One region of the Chelatococcus sp. HY11 genome, then DNA from elsewhere that is predicted to be linked to it. Evidence: riboswitches for the same ligand, from Rfam matches in the RefSeq annotation. Region 1 holds a riboswitch; the other holds the start of a gene.

Region 1 (9,661 bases):
CAGCCTGCAGGCCAATCTTCTTGCGGAGCCCTTCGCCCTCAAGAACAAGTCCGGCTCGCCCTTCAAGGTCTACACCCCCTTCGCGAAAGCCCTCCGTGCCATGGGGCCGCCGAGGGCGCCGCTGCCGGCGCCCCGCCAGCTGTCGCCCGGGCCTGGTGGGATTGCCTCCGACCGCCTGGAGGACTGGGGCCTTATGCCTGGCCAAAAGCCCAATCCGGAGCCGGACTGGGCCCGCGGGCTGCGTGACGCCTGGTCTCCCGGTGAGGGAGGTGCGATCGCGCGTCTCAGCGACTTCATCGATGAAGGCCTCAGGGGCTATGCCGAGGGACGGGATTTTCCGGCCAAGAGTCACGTCTCCGGATTGTCCCCGCATCTCAGATCGGGCGAGATAAGCCCCTTCCAGATCTGGCATGCGACGGCTCATGCGCTTGAAGCCGGCACGGTGCCGGGACGCGATATCGAGAAGTTTCTCTCGGAGCTGATATGGCGGGAATTCTGCGCCAGTCTTGCTTTTCACCAGCCGGATATCGCGAGCCGGCCTCTTGATGCCGCGTTCAACGCGATGCCATGGCGGCACGATGCCAAGGGCGAGGCGGCATGGCGGCGCGGACAGACCGGCTACCCCCTCGTCGACGCTGGCATGCGCCAGCTTTGGCATGAGGGGATCGTCCATAACCGCGTGCGGATGGTGATCGCGTCTTTCCTCATCAAGCATCTTGGTATCGATTGGCGGCGGGGGGAGGAATGGCTTTGGGATACCCTCGTGGATGCGGACGCGGCGTCCAATCCCGCCAACTGGCAATGGGTGGCCGGTTGCGGCGCCGACGCGGCCCCCTATGTGCGCGTGTTCAACCCGACGCTTCAGGGTGAACGTTTCGACGCCCGCGGGGCCTATGTCAGGCGCTGGGTGCCGGAGCTCGCGGACCTCCCCGACACATGGCTGCACAAGCCCTGGGCGGCGCCGGCGGCAGTGCTGGAGAAGGCGGGCGTCGTCCTTGGTGAGAGTTATCCGCGCCCTATCGTCGACCACGATGCCGCGCGCAGGCGCGCGCTCGACGCCTATGAGCATGTGCGTGCGGAGAGAACCGGAGCCTAAGCGAACAGCCGTCGATTCGCCTTGACCTCGGCCGCGATAAAGTCCGCCACGGCGGCGACCCGGCGGAGTTTCTGGCCCTCGGCATGCATCACGAGCCAGTAGCTGCGGGAGAAGCGGATATCCGGCAGGACCCGCACCAGTTCGGGGTAGCGACGGGCCGCGTAGTCGTGAAGCACCCCGATGCCGACGCCCGCGCGGACGGCTTCCATCTGCCCGGTAACGCTCGCGCATTCGAAACGCCGTGAGGTAGCGGCGGCGAGGTCGGCGGAATAGTCCAGGGCGCGACTGAACATGAGGTCATCGACATAGGTGATCAGCGTATGGGCGGCGAGGTCCCCCTCGGCCGCGAGCGGTGGCGCCTTGTCCAAATAGCTGCGCGCTGCATAGACGCTAAGGCCGTAGTCGGTCAGGCTGCGCGATACGAGGCGGCCCTTCTCGGGGCGCTCGAGCGTAACCGCGATATCCGCCTCGCGCTTCGACAGGGAGAAGGTGCGCGGCAGCGGCACGAGCTGGATGATGAGATCCGGATGGCGCGCGATGAAGGGGCCGAAGCGCTCGGCGAGAAAATAGGTGCCGAAGCCGTCTGGAGCGCCGACGCGCACGGCGCCCGCCAGCGCGAGATCCGCGTTGGCGAGCGCTGCCTGCGCGTCCGCCATCTCATGTTCGACGCGCTCGGCCACGGTGAGGAAATGTTCGCCAGCCGGCGTCAGCACGCAGCCGAGCGTGCTGCGCTCGACGAGTTTCGTCTTCAAGGCCGTCTCGAGAGCCGCCAGCCGGCGGCTGACGGTGGCGTGGTCAAGCCCCAGCCGCCGGGCGGCGCCCAGCATCTGGCCCGACCGCGCCACAGCGAGAAACACCCGTGCGTGGTCCCAATCCAATCACCTGTCTCCTGAAGGTGTCACACATGTCCACCCCCCTCACCCGGCTCACGAGCCGACCTCTCCCCACCCGGGAGGGGTGACCCGCGCCCTACGATGCTCTCCGCTTAATGACTGGCGTCCCTCTCCCCGAGGGAGAGGGGGAGGGGAATCCCACCTTACGCCAAATTCTGCAATTTGAATGCGGAATATTCGCCATTGCTGTGCATGACTAGAGAGAGCAAGCTCCGATGCACGATTGGTGGCAGACTGGCGCGCTAGCGCCGTTCTGCCGGACGGATCTGGACAAATGATCGGGAGGAAACCTATGCGCATGATCGGACATTTCATCGGCGGGAAAAACGTGGCCGGCACGTCGGGGCGGACCGCCGACGTCTACGAGCCGATGACCGGCGAGGTGCAGGCCAAGGTCGCGCTCGCCTCCAAGGCTGAACTCCGGGTCGCTGTCGAGAACGCCAAGGCCGCCCAGCCGGCGTGGGCCGCCACCAATCCGCAGCGCCGCGCCCGGGTGCTGATGAAATTCCTGGAACTTGCGCAGGCCGAATACGACAGCCTGGCGGAACTGCTGGCGCGTGAGCACGGCAAGACCATTCCCGATGCCAAGGGCGACATCCAGCGGGGCCTCGAGGTGGTGGAATTCGCCATCGGCATCCCGCATCTGATGAAGGGCGAATATACGGAGGGCGCCGGCCCCTCCATCGACATCTATTCGATGCGCCAAGCGCTCGGCGTCGTGGCCGGGATCACGCCCTTCAACTTCCCGGCGATGATCCCGATGTGGAAATTCGCCCCGGCCATCGCCTGCGGCAACGCCTTCATCCTGAAGCCGTCAGAGCGTGATCCGGGCGTCCCGATGCGGCTCGCCGAACTGATGATCGAGGCCGGCCTGCCGGCCGGCATCCTCAATGTGGTTAACGGCGACAAGGAGGCGGTCGACGCCATCCTCGACGATCCCGATATCAAGGCCGTCGGATTCGTCGGCTCGTCCTCGATCGCCGAATATATCTACCAGCGCTCGGCCGCGACCGGAAAGCGCGCCCAGTGCTTCGGCGGCGCCAAGAACCATGCCATCATCATGCCGGACGCGGACATGGACCAGACGGTCGATGCACTGATCGGCGCGGGCTATGGCTCGGCCGGCGAGCGCTGTATGGCGATCTCGGTTGCCGTGCCCGTGGGCAAGGCAACCGCCGACCGCCTCATGGACAAGCTGATCCCGCGCGTCGAGGCCCTGAAGATCGGCCCCTCGACCGACCTCTCCGCCGACTACGGCCCGCTCGTCACCCGCGAGGCCCTGGAGCGCGTCAAGAACTACGTCGACATCGGGCTGAAGGAAGGCGCCACGCTCGCGGTCGACGGCCGCGACTTCAAGATGCAGGGCTACGAGAACGGCTTCTACATGGGCGGCTGCCTCTTCGACAACGTCACCGAGGACATGCGCATCTACAAGGAAGAGATCTTCGGCCCGGTGCTCTCGGTGGTGCGGGCTAAGGACTATGCCGAGGCGCTGCGCCTGCCGTCCGAGCACGAATACGGCAACGGTGTCGCCATCTTCACCCGTGACGGCGACGCGGCTCGTGATTTCGCGGCAAAGGTCAATGTCGGCATGGTCGGCATCAACGTGCCGATCCCCGTTCCGATCGCCTATTACACCTTCGGCGGCTGGAAGCGCTCGGGCTTCGGCGATCTCAACCAGCACGGCCCGGATTCGGTCCGCTTCTACACGAAGACAAAGACCGTGACCTCGCGCTGGCCGTCCGGCGTCAAGGAAGGCGCGGAATTCTCCATTCCGACGATGGGGTGAAGGCATCCCCCGCCTCACGGCGGGGGTGACAACGCAAACCACGCTGGTCATCCCGGGGCTGCCAAAGGCCGGACCCGGGATCCATGATCACTGTATTGATCGACAGGCTAGCGCGATGTTCATGGATCCCCTTCCCGACCGGCTTCGCCGGTCGCCGGGGATGAGACGGAAGCGCAGGTGGATCAGCAGGGTGTCATTCCCGGCGGCGCGTAGCGCCGGGAAGGGAATCCATAAGCCCTACGCGCTATCGAGCACAGTGACATAATTCTCCCGGCGCGGCCTTCGACCGCGCCGGCATGGCGCCGTGGCGCCGAACGTCCAACCCCTACTCCGCCGCCTGCTGGTAGTCCTCCATCGGAGGGCACGAGCAGACGAGGTTGCGGTCGCCATAGGCGTTGTCGACGCGGTTGACCGGCGACCAGTACTTGTCCTGACGCTGGGTGCCCATCGGGAACACGCCTTCCGTCCGGCTGTAGGGACGGTTCCAGTTGTCGTCGGCGAGGTCGTGCACCGTATGCGGGGCATTGCGCAGCGGGCTCTCCGCCACCGGCCAGCGGCCCTCCTCCACAGCGCGAATCTCGCCGCGAATGGCGATCATCGCATCGATGAACCGGTCGAGCTCGTATTTCGATTCCGATTCCGTCGGCTCGATCATCAGCGTGCCCGGTACGGGGAAGCTCATGGTCGGCGCGTGGAAGCCGAAGTCGATCAGACGCTTGGCGACGTCGTCGACGGTAACGCCCGATGTCTCCTTAAGCGGGCGCAGGTCGAGGATGCATTCATGCGCGACCCGGCCGTTGTTGCCCGCGTAGAGCACGGGATAATACGCGCCGAGGCGCGAGGCGATGTAATTGGCGTTAAGGATCGCGACCGACGTCGCCAGTTCGAGCCCCTCGCCGCCCATCATCAGCATATAGGTCCAGGAGATCGGCAGGATCGACGCCGAGCCGAAGGGTGCTGCCGAGACCGGTCCGACAACCCCGCCGAGATCGGCGCGCTCGGGATGGCCCGGCAGGAACGGCGCCAGATGCGCCTTCACGCCAATGGGGCCGACGCCGGGGCCGCCGCCGCCATGCGGGATGCAGAAGGTCTTGTGCAGGTTGAGGTGGCTGACATCGGCGCCATACTTACCCGGCTGCGACAGTCCGACCTGCGCGTTGAGATTGGCGCCATCGAGATAGACCTGACCGCCGTTGGCATGCACCACGTCGCAGATATCGCGAATATGCTCCTCGAACACGCCGTGCGTCGAAGGATAAGTGATCATGATCGCGGCAAGGTCGGTGCGATGCGCCTCGGCCTTGGCGGTGAGATCGGCGAGATCCACATTGCCGGAGGCGTCACAGGCGACGACCACGACCTCCATGCCGACCATCTGCGCAGAGGCCGGATTGGTGCCATGGGCGGATGACGGGATGAGGCAGACGCGGCGGTGTCCCTCGCCCCGGCTTTGGTGGTAGGCGCGGATGGCGAGAAGCCCCGCATATTCGCCGTTCGCGCCGGAATTCGGCTGCAGCGAAACCGCGTCATAACCCGTCACCTCGGCGAGCTTGGCCTCGAGGTCGCGGATCATCGCGGCATACCCTTTCGCCTGCTCGGCCGGCACGAAGGGATGGAGCGAGGAAAAGCCCGGCCAGGTGATCGGGATCATCTCCGCCGTGGCGTTCAGCTTCATGGTGCAGGACCCGAGGGGAATCATGGCGCGGTCGAGCGCGAGATCCCTGTCGGAGAGCTTGCGCATGTAGCGCAGAAGCTCCGTCTCGGAGCGATAACGATGGAACACCGGATGCGTCAGATAAGGCGACTGGCGCAGCAGGGCCTGCGGCAGCTTGGCCTCGGAAAGCACGCTGCCGTAGCTCATGGTGCCGCCGAAGGCAGCCCATACGGCCTCGACCGTCGCATCGGTCGTGGTCTCGTCGAGGCTGATGCCGATGCGTCCCTCTTCACCGGGATAGACGCGTAGATTGATCCGGGCCTCGCGGGCGCGGGCGATGATCTCGTCCCGCCGGCTGCCGGCCCGGACGGTGACCGTGTCGAAAAAGGCGCCCTGCTCGACCGCATGCCCGATCTGCGACAGGCCCGCCGCCAGGCGCGCGGCCTTGGCGTGGACGCTCTCAGCGATCGCCTTCAGGCCCTCGGGGCCGTGATAGACGGCATACATGGAGGCGATGACGGCGAGCAGAACCTGCGCCGTGCAGATATTGGACGTCGCCTTCTCACGGCGGATGTGCTGCTCGCGCGTCTGCAGTGCCAGACGATAGGCCGGCGCGCCGCGCGCATCCACGGATACGCCGACAAGGCGGCCGGGCAACGAGCGCTTGTAGGCGTCGCGGGTCGCCATGAAGGCGGCGTGCGGGCCGCCGAAGCCCATCGGCACGCCGAAGCGCTGGCTGGTGCCGATCGCCAGATCAGCGCCAAGGTCACCCGGAGAGGCAAGAAGGGTCAAAGCGAGCAGATCAGCCGCCACCACGGCGATGCCGCCAGCGCCCTTGACCGCTGCGATCGTCTGGCGAAGATCGCGCACATGGCCGTCAGTGCCGGGATACTGGAAGATGGCGCCGAAGACGGCGGCAGGATCAAGATCCTTTTCAGGATCGCCGACGATGACCTTCCAGCCGAGCGGCTCCGCGCGGGTACGGATGACGGCGATGGTCTGCGGATGGCATCCGGCATCGACGAAGAAGGCATTGGCCTTCGATTTCGCAACGCGCTTGGCCATGGCCATGGCTTCGGCGGCGGCCGTGCCCTCATCCAGCAGCGAGGCATTGGCTACGTCGAGGCCCGTCAGATCGGCAATCAGGGTCTGGAAATTGACCAGGGCCTCGAGCCGGCCCTGGCTGATCTCCGGCTGGTAAGGCGTGTAGGCCGTATACCAGGCCGGGTTCTCAAGGATGTTGCGCTGGATCACAGCCGGCAGCAGCGTGCCGTAGTAGCCCTGTCCAATAAGCGAGGTGAAAACCTCGTTCTGCGCCGCAACCCGGCCGAGCTCGGCAAGCGCCTCGCGCTCCGTAAGTCCACGCCCGAAATCGAGCGGCTTTTCCTGCCGGATGGCACGGGGAAGCGTCTCATTGATGAGGCCGCCCAGACTACCTCCGCCGACGGTTTGCAGCATCGAGGCGATATCGGCCGCGGACGGACCGATATGGCGGCGGGCGAAGCCGGAGCCTGTCCGGCTGAGGAGAAATTCGGGATCGGTCATCAATAACACCTCGGGCGCAGGGTCAGGCGGCTCAGAATGGCGGACCCGGAAGGACCTCGCGCCTCAGGAAGCAAATCATGGACCGGAGATCACCGGGATCTCGCCGGACCATGGCTTACCGCCTTCGGCCTCGCGGCCTCCGTGGTGCCCCATCTGTTTCTTTGCCTGAGAGCGTTATCCCGTCGGCGGATGCACGAAGCGCTGGGCTCCGGGCCTCTCTTTCCAGATGTAGTCGCGCGGCAGCGGTCCTTTTGCCTGAGAGATTCCGGGGCGGTTGCTCCTTCGGCGCTCGACCCAAAGGCCGAGTCTCTCCCGCTGCTGCCGGCTGCAAGCTACTCAAAACAGCCAGGAAGTCAAAAGCCAGGTTGGCGCCCGGCGGACAAGTCCCCATCAATATCGTCGGCACGACCCGATGTCGCACGGCGCGACCGCACAAAGCCATGACGGCTGAGCCGTGCCAGCCACACCACCGGAAGGAAGCCGACAAGGACAATGAGAAGGGCCGCAATCGCCCCATCCTCATAGGTACCGCGTGAGGCCTCCGCGTAGAGCTGGGTTGCGAGCGTCTCAAAGTCAAGCGGCCGCAGCAACAGGGTGGCTGGCAGCTCCTTCATGCAATCGACGAAAATGAGAATGGCGGCGGAGGCGATCGCCGGCCACAGAAGCGGCAGATGAATGCGCCTGATCAGCCCGCCGGAATGGGCGCCAAGCGTTCGCGCCGCATCATCGAGGGTGAGCGGCACTTTCGCGAGCCCCGCCTCCAGTCCACCCACAGCGAGAGCGAGAAAGCGCGCGGCATAGGCATAGATCAGGGCAACGACCGTTCCCGAAAGGATCAGTCCCGTCGAAATGCCGAAGCTCGCGCGCAAAGCCGCGTCGATCGTGTTGTCGATGGTGGCGAGGGGCACCATCAGGCCGATGGCGAGGACGGTACCGGGCACCGCGTAGCCTAGGCTTGCGACCCGCGCCGCCAGCCCGGCGCGCCGCACGTCACTCGGGCTGCGGTGGGCGGCGAGCCGCAGCGCGACAATCACACAGGCGCCGAGCGCGAGTGTCACGGCGGTCGCGACGAGCGCGAGGGAGGCGGTATTGCGGATCGCATCCACGAGGCTGTGCGAGAAGCCAGCGAAACGCAGGCGCTTGTAGGCCTCGTTGCACAGGTGCAGCACGGGAACGACGAAGCCGACGAGGACCGGCAGCGCGGCGATGGACATCGCGGCCATGGCGGCCCACCCCGTGAGCTGCTTTGGCTTGAGCCTCCCGGGCTCGGCATCGGCGTAGTCGGCGTGCCGGCGAACGATGCGCTCGATCACGACGAGGGTGATGACGACGGCGAGCATGAACAATGCGATCTGCGCCGCGCCGGCGAGGCTCGAGCGGTTGATCCAGGTCGCGTAGATTGACACCGTCAGCGTTCTGACGCCGAGAAATTCCGACGCACCGATATCGTTCAGGGTTTCAAGGAGAGCAAGCGTGGCTCCCGCCACGATCGCCGGACGGGCCAGGGGGACCGCGATGGACAGGAAGGTTCGGAAACGTCCCGCACCGAGGGAATGCGAAGCCTCGACCACCCCGCCGGCCTGCACGAGGAAGGTCGCCCGTACCGAGGCATAGACATAGGGGTAGAGAACGAAGCTGAGGAGAATGATGCATCCGCCCATCGAGCGAACGTCGGGAAAGCTCAGATCGCGCGGGTTGGTGATCCCAAGCACCGTGCGCAGGACGCTCTGCACGGGGCCGATGGGGTGCAGCACGTCGAGATAGACATAGGCGACAATATAGGTCGGCATCGCGAGCGGCAGCAGCAGTGCCCATTCCAGCAAGCGGCGGCCGGGAAAATCATACGCGACGACGAGCCACGCGAGGCACGTTCCCATGACGATGACGAGGATACCGACCCCCGTCACCAGCATGGCCGTCTGGCGAATGGCCTCAGGCAAGACATAAGCAACAAGATGTGGCCAGACGCTCTCCGCCGCGCCGCCGGCAACCGCCACGATGGCAAGGATCGGGGCCAGCGCGACAAGAGCGACAGCCATCCCCGCGAAAAGCCAGCCGCGCCCGTGCGGCCCGCGCGTGCCGGCACGCGCCGCTGCCCGGCCGTATGTCACGCCGGTCCGATTGGTAGGTGCGGAAGACCCGATAAACATTCAGAGGGCTCTGATACAGCACGAAGCCGCAGCCCTTGCGCAGGGCCGCGGCTTGAACATGGCGCGGCTCCCTCCCCGCAACAGGGAGGGGCGCGTCACGATCAGTTATCGAAGCCGACCTTGTCGGCGAGTTCGCTGGCGGCCTTGCGGTTCTTGCCGATGGCGGTGAGCTCGGCCGGATCGATCTTGAGCTCGCCGAAACTGGCGATGATCGGATCCGCCTTCACACCGGCCTTGACCGGGTACTCGAAGTTCGCCTTGGCATAGAGCTCCTGCGCGTCATCCGACGCCAGGAATTCGATGAGCTTCACGGCGTTGGCCGCATGCGGGGCGTTCTTGGCGACAGCCGCGCCGGACACGTTCACATGCGTGCCGCCCTTCTCGAAGGTCGGCAGGATGACGTTGATGGCTTCGCCCCACTTGACCTGGTCCGGCCCGCCGGCGCCCGAGCGCATCAGGCCGACATAATAAGAATTGGCGAGGCCCACATCACAGATGCCGCCGAGAATATCGCGTGCGACATCACGATCGCCG
Region 2 (9,661 bases), 290 kb from region 1:
GTATCAGGCCCGAAAGCCGGATTCGCTCCATTCAGCACCACGCGCGCGCCGAGAAGCGACGCCTCGTAAGCCGCGAGGCAGAAGGACTCGATATCGCTTGGCACGACGACCGTGCTTGCCGCGATCATTGCCTGACGTTGGCGGTCTCCCGGATTTGCGGCGGCATCGAAGCGAGGCCTGAGGTCTGATGGGATCAACGAGTCGATATAGCGGCGGTAATCCGGCTCGAAGGCGTGGGCGTTGAAGGCGGCCGAGCCGGTGTAGCCGGAATCGCGGCGCATGAAGCCTGCGACGCCCCGCACGAAGAGGTCCGGCCGCTTGACGGGTTGCACCTTGGACGTGAAGCGGATCGATTGGTTGGAAGCGGGCGGTATCGTCTCGCGCGCCGGCTCACGCCCGTCGAGCAGCACCGGCGGCGTGTGAATGACAAGACGCCGCTCCCAGTCCACCGCATCAAGCGCAAAGATCTCGCGCGTCATATCCGCGAAGGGTCGCAGCTGGCCAACCACGACATCGCAATCGCGCAGGCATTTGCGCTCGATATCCGCGAGATTGAGATCGCTGCGGGAGATCGCCCGCGCTTCAGCCTGTAGCAGGCCCCTGTGGGCGTTATGCAGGCGAACCGCGATGACGGCATCGTCCAGGAAGCGCCGCAACCGTTGCTCCTGGATGGTGGCGAAGCCAAGTCCACCCCAGTCCGGGAACTCGACATAGTCGAACGCGTGACGCGTGGCAGCCTCGGCCAGCGCCTGTTGCACAGCGACCGACCGCCAGTGATGCGGGCTATGTCCGTAGACCGTCTGAGGCGCCACATGCGCGCCGAGCGTCCGGGCCTGGCTGCCCGGCTCGTGCCGCGCCGTATCCACGCGCACCAGCCCAACGCCGGGAAAGAGCTCGGCAAAGCCATCCGTCGCACCATCGGCATCAACCAGGATGACGAGGGAGCGGTTGCGATCCTCGTCGCTCATGCTGAGAAGCATGTTGTGCAAAACCCGGCCTATCCCCCCCGGGGTGAACGGCGCAAGCTCGAAAGTCACGAATGCCAAGATACCCATCGCCTCAGAGCTCCAGGAATTCACGGTAACGGTCGATGGCGATGGCGTCGCTTTGTGCCTGGTAGTCACGCGTGAGTTGTTCACGCTCCGCCGGGGGAACGTCGAGCACGCGCTCTATGGCGGCTTTGACCTGTGTCGCCCCCGAGACGTCATCGACCTGGGTGAGACCGACATAGGGATGGTTTTCCAGCGCATCGAGGAAGAGCGGCCCGCGGATGCAGGGCCGGCCAACGCTCTGGGCCTCGAGATTGACGACCGGGTGACAATCGATCAGCGAGGCATTCAGACACATCTGCGACGCCGCCATGCGACGGAATGTGTCTTCCCGGCCGCAGAAGGTCAGATGCCGCAGCTTCGCGTCGAGAGGCGGTGGCAAAGCGAGATCCTCCGCATAAACCCAGATCTCATCGACCGCCGGCGATAAGGCCGCGCCGAGAATGTTCGTGGAAACGTTCTTGATCCAGCCGGCCCAGCCGGGAGCAAAGACCGTCGCGGGACGCGGATCACCGCGCAGATGGTCTGGAGCATCATGGCGCGGGGACAGATTGAAAAGCATTGGCCTGAACAGTCCGCGGACGGGAAAGTCGAACCCCGGCCGCATGAAATGCGCCTTGCGCAGGCAACCCTTTCGCAGGAGGTCGATAATGCCAAAAGCGTAATGACGCTCGCGGCTATTGATCCACTGGGTTGTCCCGCCGTGGTGCACGAGGAACATCCGATCAGCGAGCCCGTGACTCGCGAGGCTTTCCACGATGGCGGTCGTGTTGTCCGAGAATCCGTGGAAAACGATGCGCTGTAGCCCGGCCGCGAGGATAGCGTGCACGGTCTCCCGGAGAGCGCGCCCTTTCGCCGGGTCTGCCGACACAGCGAGCTTCCGACCCGGCAGCGCACCGGCAGCAGCCCGTATGCCGAACCACTCCTTGTGAAAGACGTGGAGAACGTGGTGGAAGCCAGGAATGTCATGGGCATAGCGGGTGTCAGACCGGGCGTTCCAGAGACTGAAAGGTGACGCACTATCCGTGACCAGCGCGCCCTGCTGGTTCGGCTGCGCATCCGCTTCGCGGGGCCTCTTCCGTCCGAGGGTAGCGCCCAGCGTCGCATCCAGCCGCTGGCGCGTGGCGCGCGCCTCCCTCATCTCGCCGATGAGGCGCTCGAGATGGGCATTGCGCTCGGAGAGATCATGAACGCGGGCCTGGGCCGCGCTATCGAAGCTTCCTGACGGATCGGGCAGCCCGTTCAGCAGGCTTCTGAGCTGATCCAAGGTGTTGGGAAGCGCCAGTACGTGAAGTTGGTCGAGATCAACTGGTCTTTCGCGCGGCTCGGAGGCTTTGCGATAGGTGAGACGCCCCTGCCTGCCCTCATCAGGTGGAGCAAGTATATAGACTCCATGCTGGTCGGTGACACCTTCGGTGACCGAGACATCCCACAATGCAGCGGCATAGTCCGCGAAGGCATGAACCCAGCAGCCCGCATGCCAGTTGTTCTGAAAGAGCGTGGCGGCCACGAGACGGTTCTCGATGAGGACGAGACGTCCCTCCCGTTCCAGCCGCGCCGCCATCTGGCTGATCAGCTCGCGTGCCTGGTCCTCGCTGTTGTGGATCAGGACCGAGATTGTAAAAATGATGTCAAAGCATTCGCCGGGAAAAGCAGCCTCGACTGTGTCCGCCACGCGAACGCGGTCTCGAATCACATCCGCCAGCGCCGGTGGCGGCGTGGCGAGCAGATCTGCGACCATGGCCGATGAAAAATCATAGCCGTGGTAGGCAATGCCCTCCAGGGTGCTTATGGGGCCCGCGAGTCGGCCAAACCCGCAACCGAAGTCGAGCACGCGAAGCGGCCTGTCGAGATTTCGCCGGCATCGCTCCTGCTCAAGATATGACAGGAGCCAATCTTCCTGTCGCCTATAAGCGCTATTGCCAGTCTCTATCCTGTAGGCCTGCTGCCGCTGATAATCGCGCCCAGCCTTTTCTTTCCAATATTTTCTATTGGCGATGTTCATGTCATCTATCACAATTATTTTTATGAAAAAAAGGAAAATAATTCTTTGATCAAATATTTATACACTATGAACGACATGCTCGCGACATGGCAAGATGTTTTTCAATATTCGTTCCTCACCCTGGAGAGAGCCGGGTGCCGCGCGGCAGGCCACGGGGTGGTTTGACCACAGCGCTCGCGTATGGCTCTTTGTTCGCATCCAACCTATGCAGGAACGCTGATGAACTGGCAGGGAGATCGTGAATGGTTGTGATGGCTCGAGACCGGCATCCTCTCAGGCCGGCCCTTCGGAGCGGTGCAATCGCTTTGGCAGTCGGCCTTGCCCTGGCGGGCTGCTCCTCCTCTTCCGGGACATCGGGTGGCGGCACTTCGGTCGGCAATTTTCTCCTCTATGGTGGTGCGACAGTCCCACCGGAGGCGGCCGTGCCAGAGTATGAAGTCGTCTGCCCCAAAGTCGACATCACCGAGGGCGGATCGGCTATCCGGGTCGGCGGCGAGAACGCGCGCTATCAGATCTCCATCACCGATGTCGCCCGTGAATGCACCATGACCGGCGATGGCGGCTATCAGCTGAAAGTCGGCGTCGAAGCGCTCGCGCTCCTCGGCTCTGGCGGCAATGTCGGCCGCGTCACCGCCCCAGTGCATTTCACGGTCAAGCGCGGCAATACCGTCCTTGCCAATCGCACGCGCACGACAGGCGTTGCTTTCGCCCCCGGCGAATCACAAGCCGCCTTTACGGTCGTCGAGGATGGTATCGCTGTTCCGCCCGGCGAAGGCGAGGTTACCATCATGGTTGGCCTTGGCAGTGCCCCGGCACAGGCTCGCGTGGGTCGCCGCTGAAGCAGCGCCAGAACCAGGGCGGGCTTTTTCGCCACCGGATCGCGGAGCTGCAAAGAATCAGTGTTCCTCCGCGCTTCGGGGAAGCACGATACGAAAGCGGAAACGCTCTCGGCAATCGCCGATTGACAGATCGGGCCGAGGCCTTATGACGGTCTCTGTCGTTCATCCCTGCGGAAGAGCCCGGACCTCAACTATGGTTCGGCGCCGAAGGCGCAACCACCCCGGAAACGCTCAGGCACAAGGGACCGCGCGGGATTTGACACTCTGGAAAGCGGGCCGCCCTCGTGGGCTGCCCCACCGACGGGGGTAATCGCTTGATGGCGCATGGCGCCGTCCAGGCGGGAAATCTCTCAGGTCCACAGACAGAGGGGGTGCGCATGGATCCGGTTTCCGTTGGGACCGGATGCCCTTTTGGGCAATTATAACCATGAGCGTCCCTTTGTTGTGGAAGGATCTGGAATGGCGGGCCAGTCGAACGACGATATCCCCTTGCGTACTCCGCTCTATGAGCGGCACGTTGCCCTTGGCGCCCGCATGGCGCCCTTTGCCGGCTATGAAATGCCGATCCAATACGGCAAGGGCATCCTGCACGAGCACCTTCATACCCGGGCGGCGGCTGGGTTGTTCGATGTCTCGCATATGGGCCAGGCGCTTCTCGTGGGGCCGGACCACGCGACGACCGCGGCGGCGCTTGAGGCCCTCGTTCCCGCGGACATCGCGGCGCTGGGGCTTGGTCGCCAGCGCTATACGCAGCTCCTCAACGAGCAGGGCGGTATTCTTGACGATCTCATGGTCTCGCGCGGGCCGGACCCGGCCGACGATGGCAAGCTTGTGCTCGTCGTCAACGCGGGCTGCAAGGAGTCCGATTACGTCCACCTCGATATGAACCTGTCGGACAGCGTGAAGCTCCAGCGCAACGACGACCGCGCGCTGCTGGCTCTCCAGGGGCCTCAGGCGGCCGCCGTCCTCACACGCTATGATGAAGCCGCCTCGGCGATGGGCTTCATGACCGTCGCATCCCTGACCATCGGCGGCATACCAGCGTTTGTTTCGCGCTCCGGCTATACCGGCGAGGATGGGTACGAGATCTCGGTCGCCAACAATGACGCGGTGGCGCTCTGGGATCTGCTCATGAGCCAACCCGAGGTTGAGCCCGTGGGTCTCGGCGCGCGGGATTCGTTGCGGCTGGAGGCCGGCCTCTGCCTCTACGGGCACGACATCAACCAGGAGACCTCGCCTGTCGAGGCCGGGCTGACCTGGTCTATCCAGAAGCGCCGCCGCAGCGATGGCGGCTTCCCCGGCTATCGGCGCATCGCGGGCGAGCTGGCGGAAGGGCCGCTGCGCCAACGCGTCGGCATCCTGCCCCAGGGCCGTGCGCCGGCGCGGGAGGGCACCCAGATCCTGGACGCCAGGGGCGAACTCATCGGCGAGGTCACCTCGGGCGGCTTCGGACCGACAGCGGAAGGCCCCATCGCCATGGGCTATGTTGTCCGCGACTTCGCCGCTGTGGGAACGGATATCCAGTTGTCCGTGCGCGGCAAGCTTCTTCCTGCCAGCATCGTTCCTCTTCCCTTTGTCGCTCATCGCTACAAACGCTGATCAACAGAAGACTTTCCGGAGACAGATATGACGACGCGTTATTCCAAGGACCATGAATATGTCCGCCTCGAGGGCGACACGGCGACGGTCGGCATCACCGACTACGCCCAGGAGCAGCTCGGCGATGTGGTTTTCATTGAACTGCCCGAAGTCGGCAAGGTCTTCGCCAAGGGTGACGATGCCGCGGTGGTGGAGAGCGTGAAGGCGGCGAGCGAAGTCTATGCGCCGCTCGCGGGTGAGGTGGTCTCCATCAATTCGGAGCTCGAAGAAGCCCCCGGGACCATCAACGAGGATCCTGCCGGCAAGGGATGGTTCTTCAAGATGAAGCTCGCCGATCCGACCGAGTTCGAAACTCTGATGAGCGAGAGCGATTACGAGGACTTCCTGAAGTCGATCAGCTGATCGCCCGGCAATTCATTGCCAGTGAGGTCATCTGTGATGACAGACAAACCCCGGCTTACGCCGGGGTTTTTTGTCAGGGCTGCATCCAAGCGCGGCAATTGCCAACCTGGCCATCTGCATCGTGACGCGCATCGCCCGACCTGCAAATGATGTCGGCCCATGAAAAAAGCCCAGCTCCGTTGGGCGGAGCCGGGCTTTCTGTTCAAGCCGGAGCGAGGCGCTCAGGCGCTATCAGTTGAGCTTCGAACGGAGGTCCGCAAGGCTCGATGCGAAGATCGACGCGCCCTTCTCACCCCGGACCGCATCCTTCAAGACCGTCTCGGATGCCTTCAGGGCAGCATCGATGGCAGCCGCCCGCACTTCGGCGGTGGCCTGGGCCTCAGCCTGGGCGATCTTCGCCTCAGCGGATGCCGTGCGGCGCGCCACGAAATCGCTCATGCGCTGGCTGGCCTCGGCGGCGACGCGCTCAGCTTCTACCTTGGCATTCGCAACGATATCGGCAGCTTCCTTTTCCGCCGCAGCCCGCTTCGCCTGGTATTCCTTAAGAAGAGCCTCGGCTTCCGCACGGAAGCGTGTAGCCTCGGCCAGCTCATCGGAAATGCGCTTGGCGCGCGCGTCCAGCCCGGCGACGATCGCACGACCGCCGCCCAGATAGATCGCCAGAACGAGAAAGAGAATGAACGCGACGGCAGCCCAGAAAGTAGCGTCCATGACCTTATCCCTTCATCGCTGTCTTGACGGCCGCGGAGACCTGCTCCTGAGGAGGCTTGTCCCCTAGCACGCGCTGAAGGATCGCGTCGGCCGCGTCCGTGGCGATGCCCTCGACATGGGTCAGCGCCGCCGACTTGGTCTCGGAAATCACCTTCTCGGCCGCAGCAAGCTTCTCGGCCAGGGCGGCGTCGAGCTCGCGGCGCCTGGCATCCGTCTCGGCCTGCAGACGCTGGTGCGTCTCGGCTGCGATCGCCTGCGAACGGGACTTCGCATCGGACAGTGCCGCCTCATAGGCGAGGCCAGCCGCTTCGGCTTCCTTCTTGGCGGCGATCGCCTCGTGAAGGTCGCCCTGAATCTTGTCGTGCCGCTGCGCAATAGTTCCGCCGATGCGCGGCAGAGCCACTTTCGCGAGGAACCAGTAAAGCAGAGCGAATGTCACCGCCAACCAGAACAGCTGGGACGCAAACGTCTCGGCTTGGAACGGCGGGAATGCGCCGCCGCCATGGGCTTCGGCTCCAGTCGTGACCGGTTCGGCCATTCGTCAACTCCGCATCGCGCGATGACCCCCGGAAACAAGTTCCGAAGGTCTGGTCGCCATCACTCGAATATCGCTTCGCCTCAGACGGCGAAGAGCAGCAGCAGCGCGACGAGAAGCGAGAAGATGCCAAGAGCTTCCGTCAGCGCGAAGCCGAGGAGCAGGGTCGGGCGCTGGCCATCGGCCGCAGACGGGTTGCGCAGCGCGCCGGCGAAGAACTGACCGAAGAGATTGCCGAGGCCAATGGCGGCGCCGGCCATACCGAGACACGCGAGACCCGCGCCGATGTACTTTGCTGCAACAGGATCCATCTTTAGTGCTCCTTGGGAGATGGCGGAAAAACCGGCCGGCGTATCAGTGGCCGGGATGCAGGGCGTCGTGCAGATAAATGCTTGTCAGCACGGCGAAGACATAGGCCTGCAGGACCGCGACGAGCACCTCAAGCGCAGTCAATGCGACAGTGAAGATGAGCGGCAGAGGCGACAGAATGGCGAGGAAGCCCTGGGCCAGCAGGATCGTGACGAAGCCCGCGAAGATCTTGAGGGCGATGTGTCCCGCCAGCATGTTGGCGAAAAGACGAACGGCAAGGCTGATCGGGCGGGACAGGAAGGAGACGACCTCGACCGCGACGAGCAGCGGCAGGAGCCAGCCGGGCACGCCCGACGGCACGAAGAGCTTGAGGAAGCCCATGCCATGCTTGGCGAAGCCATAGACGATCACCACACCGATGACGAGGAGCGACAGCGCGCCCGTGACGACGATCTGGCTGGTCACGGTGAAGGAGTACGGCAGCAAGCCCAGCACGTTCGCCATCAGAATGAAACTGAAGAGTGAGAACACGAAAGGCAGGAAGACCATGCCGTCCTTGCCGGCGGACTGTCGAACCGTATTGGCTACGAACTCGTAGGTCAGCTCGCCAAGATTCTGGAGCCGGCCCGGCACCATCGAGCGCTGGCTCGACGTGAGCAGCAGGAAGACGATGACGATCGCCACCGACGCAACCATGAAGGCCGCAGAATTGGTGAAGTGAATCGGCGACTCACTGATGTGGAAAAGCGGACCCGAAAGGGGCTTAATCTGGAACTGTTCGGTGGGACTGGCCATTGGCCGCTCGGCTCCCGCTTCCATGTCCGCGCCGGATAACCGACGCGCTCCGCCTAACCAAAGACCAGGATCGCTACTTCTTCGATCCCGACCCCACGAACCCGGCCGCGCGCATAACGTTCATCACGCCCGCCGCGAAACCGAGCAATAGAAGGATCATTAGTCCCCACGGCTTGGTGCCGAAGAACTGATCCACGCCCCACCCAAGGGCCGCCCCGACGATGACGCCGGACGCGAACTCCCCGGCAAGCCGCATGGCGCTTCCGATCGACGAGGCGTCAGCCTTGCCACCGGCACCACCCTCCCCCGAAGAGGATTGGCTTGCCTTCTCCGCCACAGCGAGCCTGTCACCAAGATCATGGAGCCGCTTGGCGAGCTCCTGATCCCTGGATCCTGCCGGGCCGTTCGTCCCGGATGGCGGCGGCTTATCACCTGCCATGGCAGATCCCTAGGAATGACGGCGCACAATGGCGCAGCTAGATGAGATCCATGTAGACAAACGTCAAGCCGGCACTCTTGTTAAGGGTGTCGGCGCGAAGTTCAAGGCTCCATGAACGCGGCGCACAATAGTGAGCGACCGGGAGAGTGTCAAGAATGCGGCGAAAAACGATAAGCCGTTGATACCATTGCGACAATTTCAACTTTTGCGAGACCCGGGAGAAATACTTTCCTCCCTCACCAACATTAGCTCGCCTCAAGGATGCGTTCAGCGACCTCAAGATCCACCGAGACCAGTTGGGAAACGCCGCGCTCGGCCATCGTCACGCCGAACAGCCGGTCCATCTGCGCCATGGTGATGGGATTGTGCGTGATGACGATGAAGCGTGTTTCCGTCTGCCGGGCCATGTCCCGCAAGAGCTGGCAATAGCGCTCGACATTGGCGTCATCGAGCGGCGCGTCCACCTCGTCCAGAACGCAGACAGGCGACGGGTTTGTGAGGAACACGGCGAAGATGAGGGCGGTCGCGGTCAGGGCCTGCTCGCCACCGGACAGGAGCGTCATCACCTGGGGCTTCTTGCCGGGCGGGCGCACGAGAATCTCCAGGCCCGCCTCCAGCGGATCGTCCGAATCAATCAGCGTCAGTTCGGCCGTGCCGCCCCCGAAAAGACTTGTGAACAAGCGCTGAAAATGGCCGTTCACAATGTCGAAGGCAGCCAGCAGGCGCTCCCGCCCCTCACGATTGAGGTTGCCTATCGCCTGGCGCAGGCGCCGAATCGCCTCCGTCAGGTCGCTGCGCTCGCCGCTGAGGCCGTCGCGCTTCTCCTCGGCCTCCGCCAATTCCAATTCGGCGCGCAGATTGACGGCGCCCAGCCGCTCACGATCCGCCTTGAGATCGACAAGCCTCGTTTCCACGGACTGCGCCTCCGGCAACCGCGAATCGAGGCCGACACCCGCCTGCTCATGCAAGGTGGCCGGT

What was found. Region 1 has a riboswitch for glycine ahead of gcvP (aminomethyl-transferring glycine dehydrogenase). Riboswitches for the same ligand answer to the same signal wherever they lie in the genome.
Region 2: linked by a shared signal. The riboswitch ahead of gcvT (glycine cleavage system aminomethyltransferase GcvT) and the one ahead of gcvP (aminomethyl-transferring glycine dehydrogenase) in region 1 are both predicted to bind glycine.

What each region holds. Positions count from the first base shown of each region.
Region 1 is NZ_JAHBRX010000001.1:1,818,261-1,827,921, forward strand. Features, by position in the region: gene KIO74_RS08460 (cryptochrome/photolyase family protein) at 1-1,096, shown strand, start outside; gene KIO74_RS08465 (LysR family transcriptional regulator) at 1,093-1,974, opposite strand; gene KIO74_RS08470 (CoA-acylating methylmalonate-semialdehyde dehydrogenase) at 2,282-3,778, shown strand; gene gcvP (aminomethyl-transferring glycine dehydrogenase) at 4,104-6,977, opposite strand; glycine riboswitch at 7,211-7,302, opposite strand; gene KIO74_RS08480 (ABC transporter permease) at 7,331-9,127, opposite strand; gene KIO74_RS08485 (Fe(3+) ABC transporter substrate-binding protein) at 9,229-9,661, opposite strand, start outside.
Region 2 is NZ_JAHBRX010000001.1:2,111,403-2,121,063, forward strand. Features, by position in the region: gene KIO74_RS09705 (glycosyltransferase) at 1-1,055, opposite strand, end outside; gene KIO74_RS09710 (class I SAM-dependent methyltransferase) at 1,060-3,054, opposite strand; gene KIO74_RS09715 (hypothetical protein) at 3,297-3,893, shown strand; glycine riboswitch at 4,055-4,151, shown strand; gene gcvT (glycine cleavage system aminomethyltransferase GcvT) at 4,353-5,492, shown strand; gene gcvH (glycine cleavage system protein GcvH) at 5,520-5,894, shown strand; gene KIO74_RS09730 (F0F1 ATP synthase subunit B family protein) at 6,126-6,605, opposite strand; gene KIO74_RS09735 (F0F1 ATP synthase subunit B family protein) at 6,610-7,143, opposite strand; gene KIO74_RS09740 (F0F1 ATP synthase subunit C) at 7,224-7,451, opposite strand; gene KIO74_RS09745 (F0F1 ATP synthase subunit A) at 7,495-8,244, opposite strand; gene KIO74_RS09750 (AtpZ/AtpI family protein) at 8,318-8,683, opposite strand; gene smc (chromosome segregation protein SMC) at 8,929-9,661, opposite strand, start outside.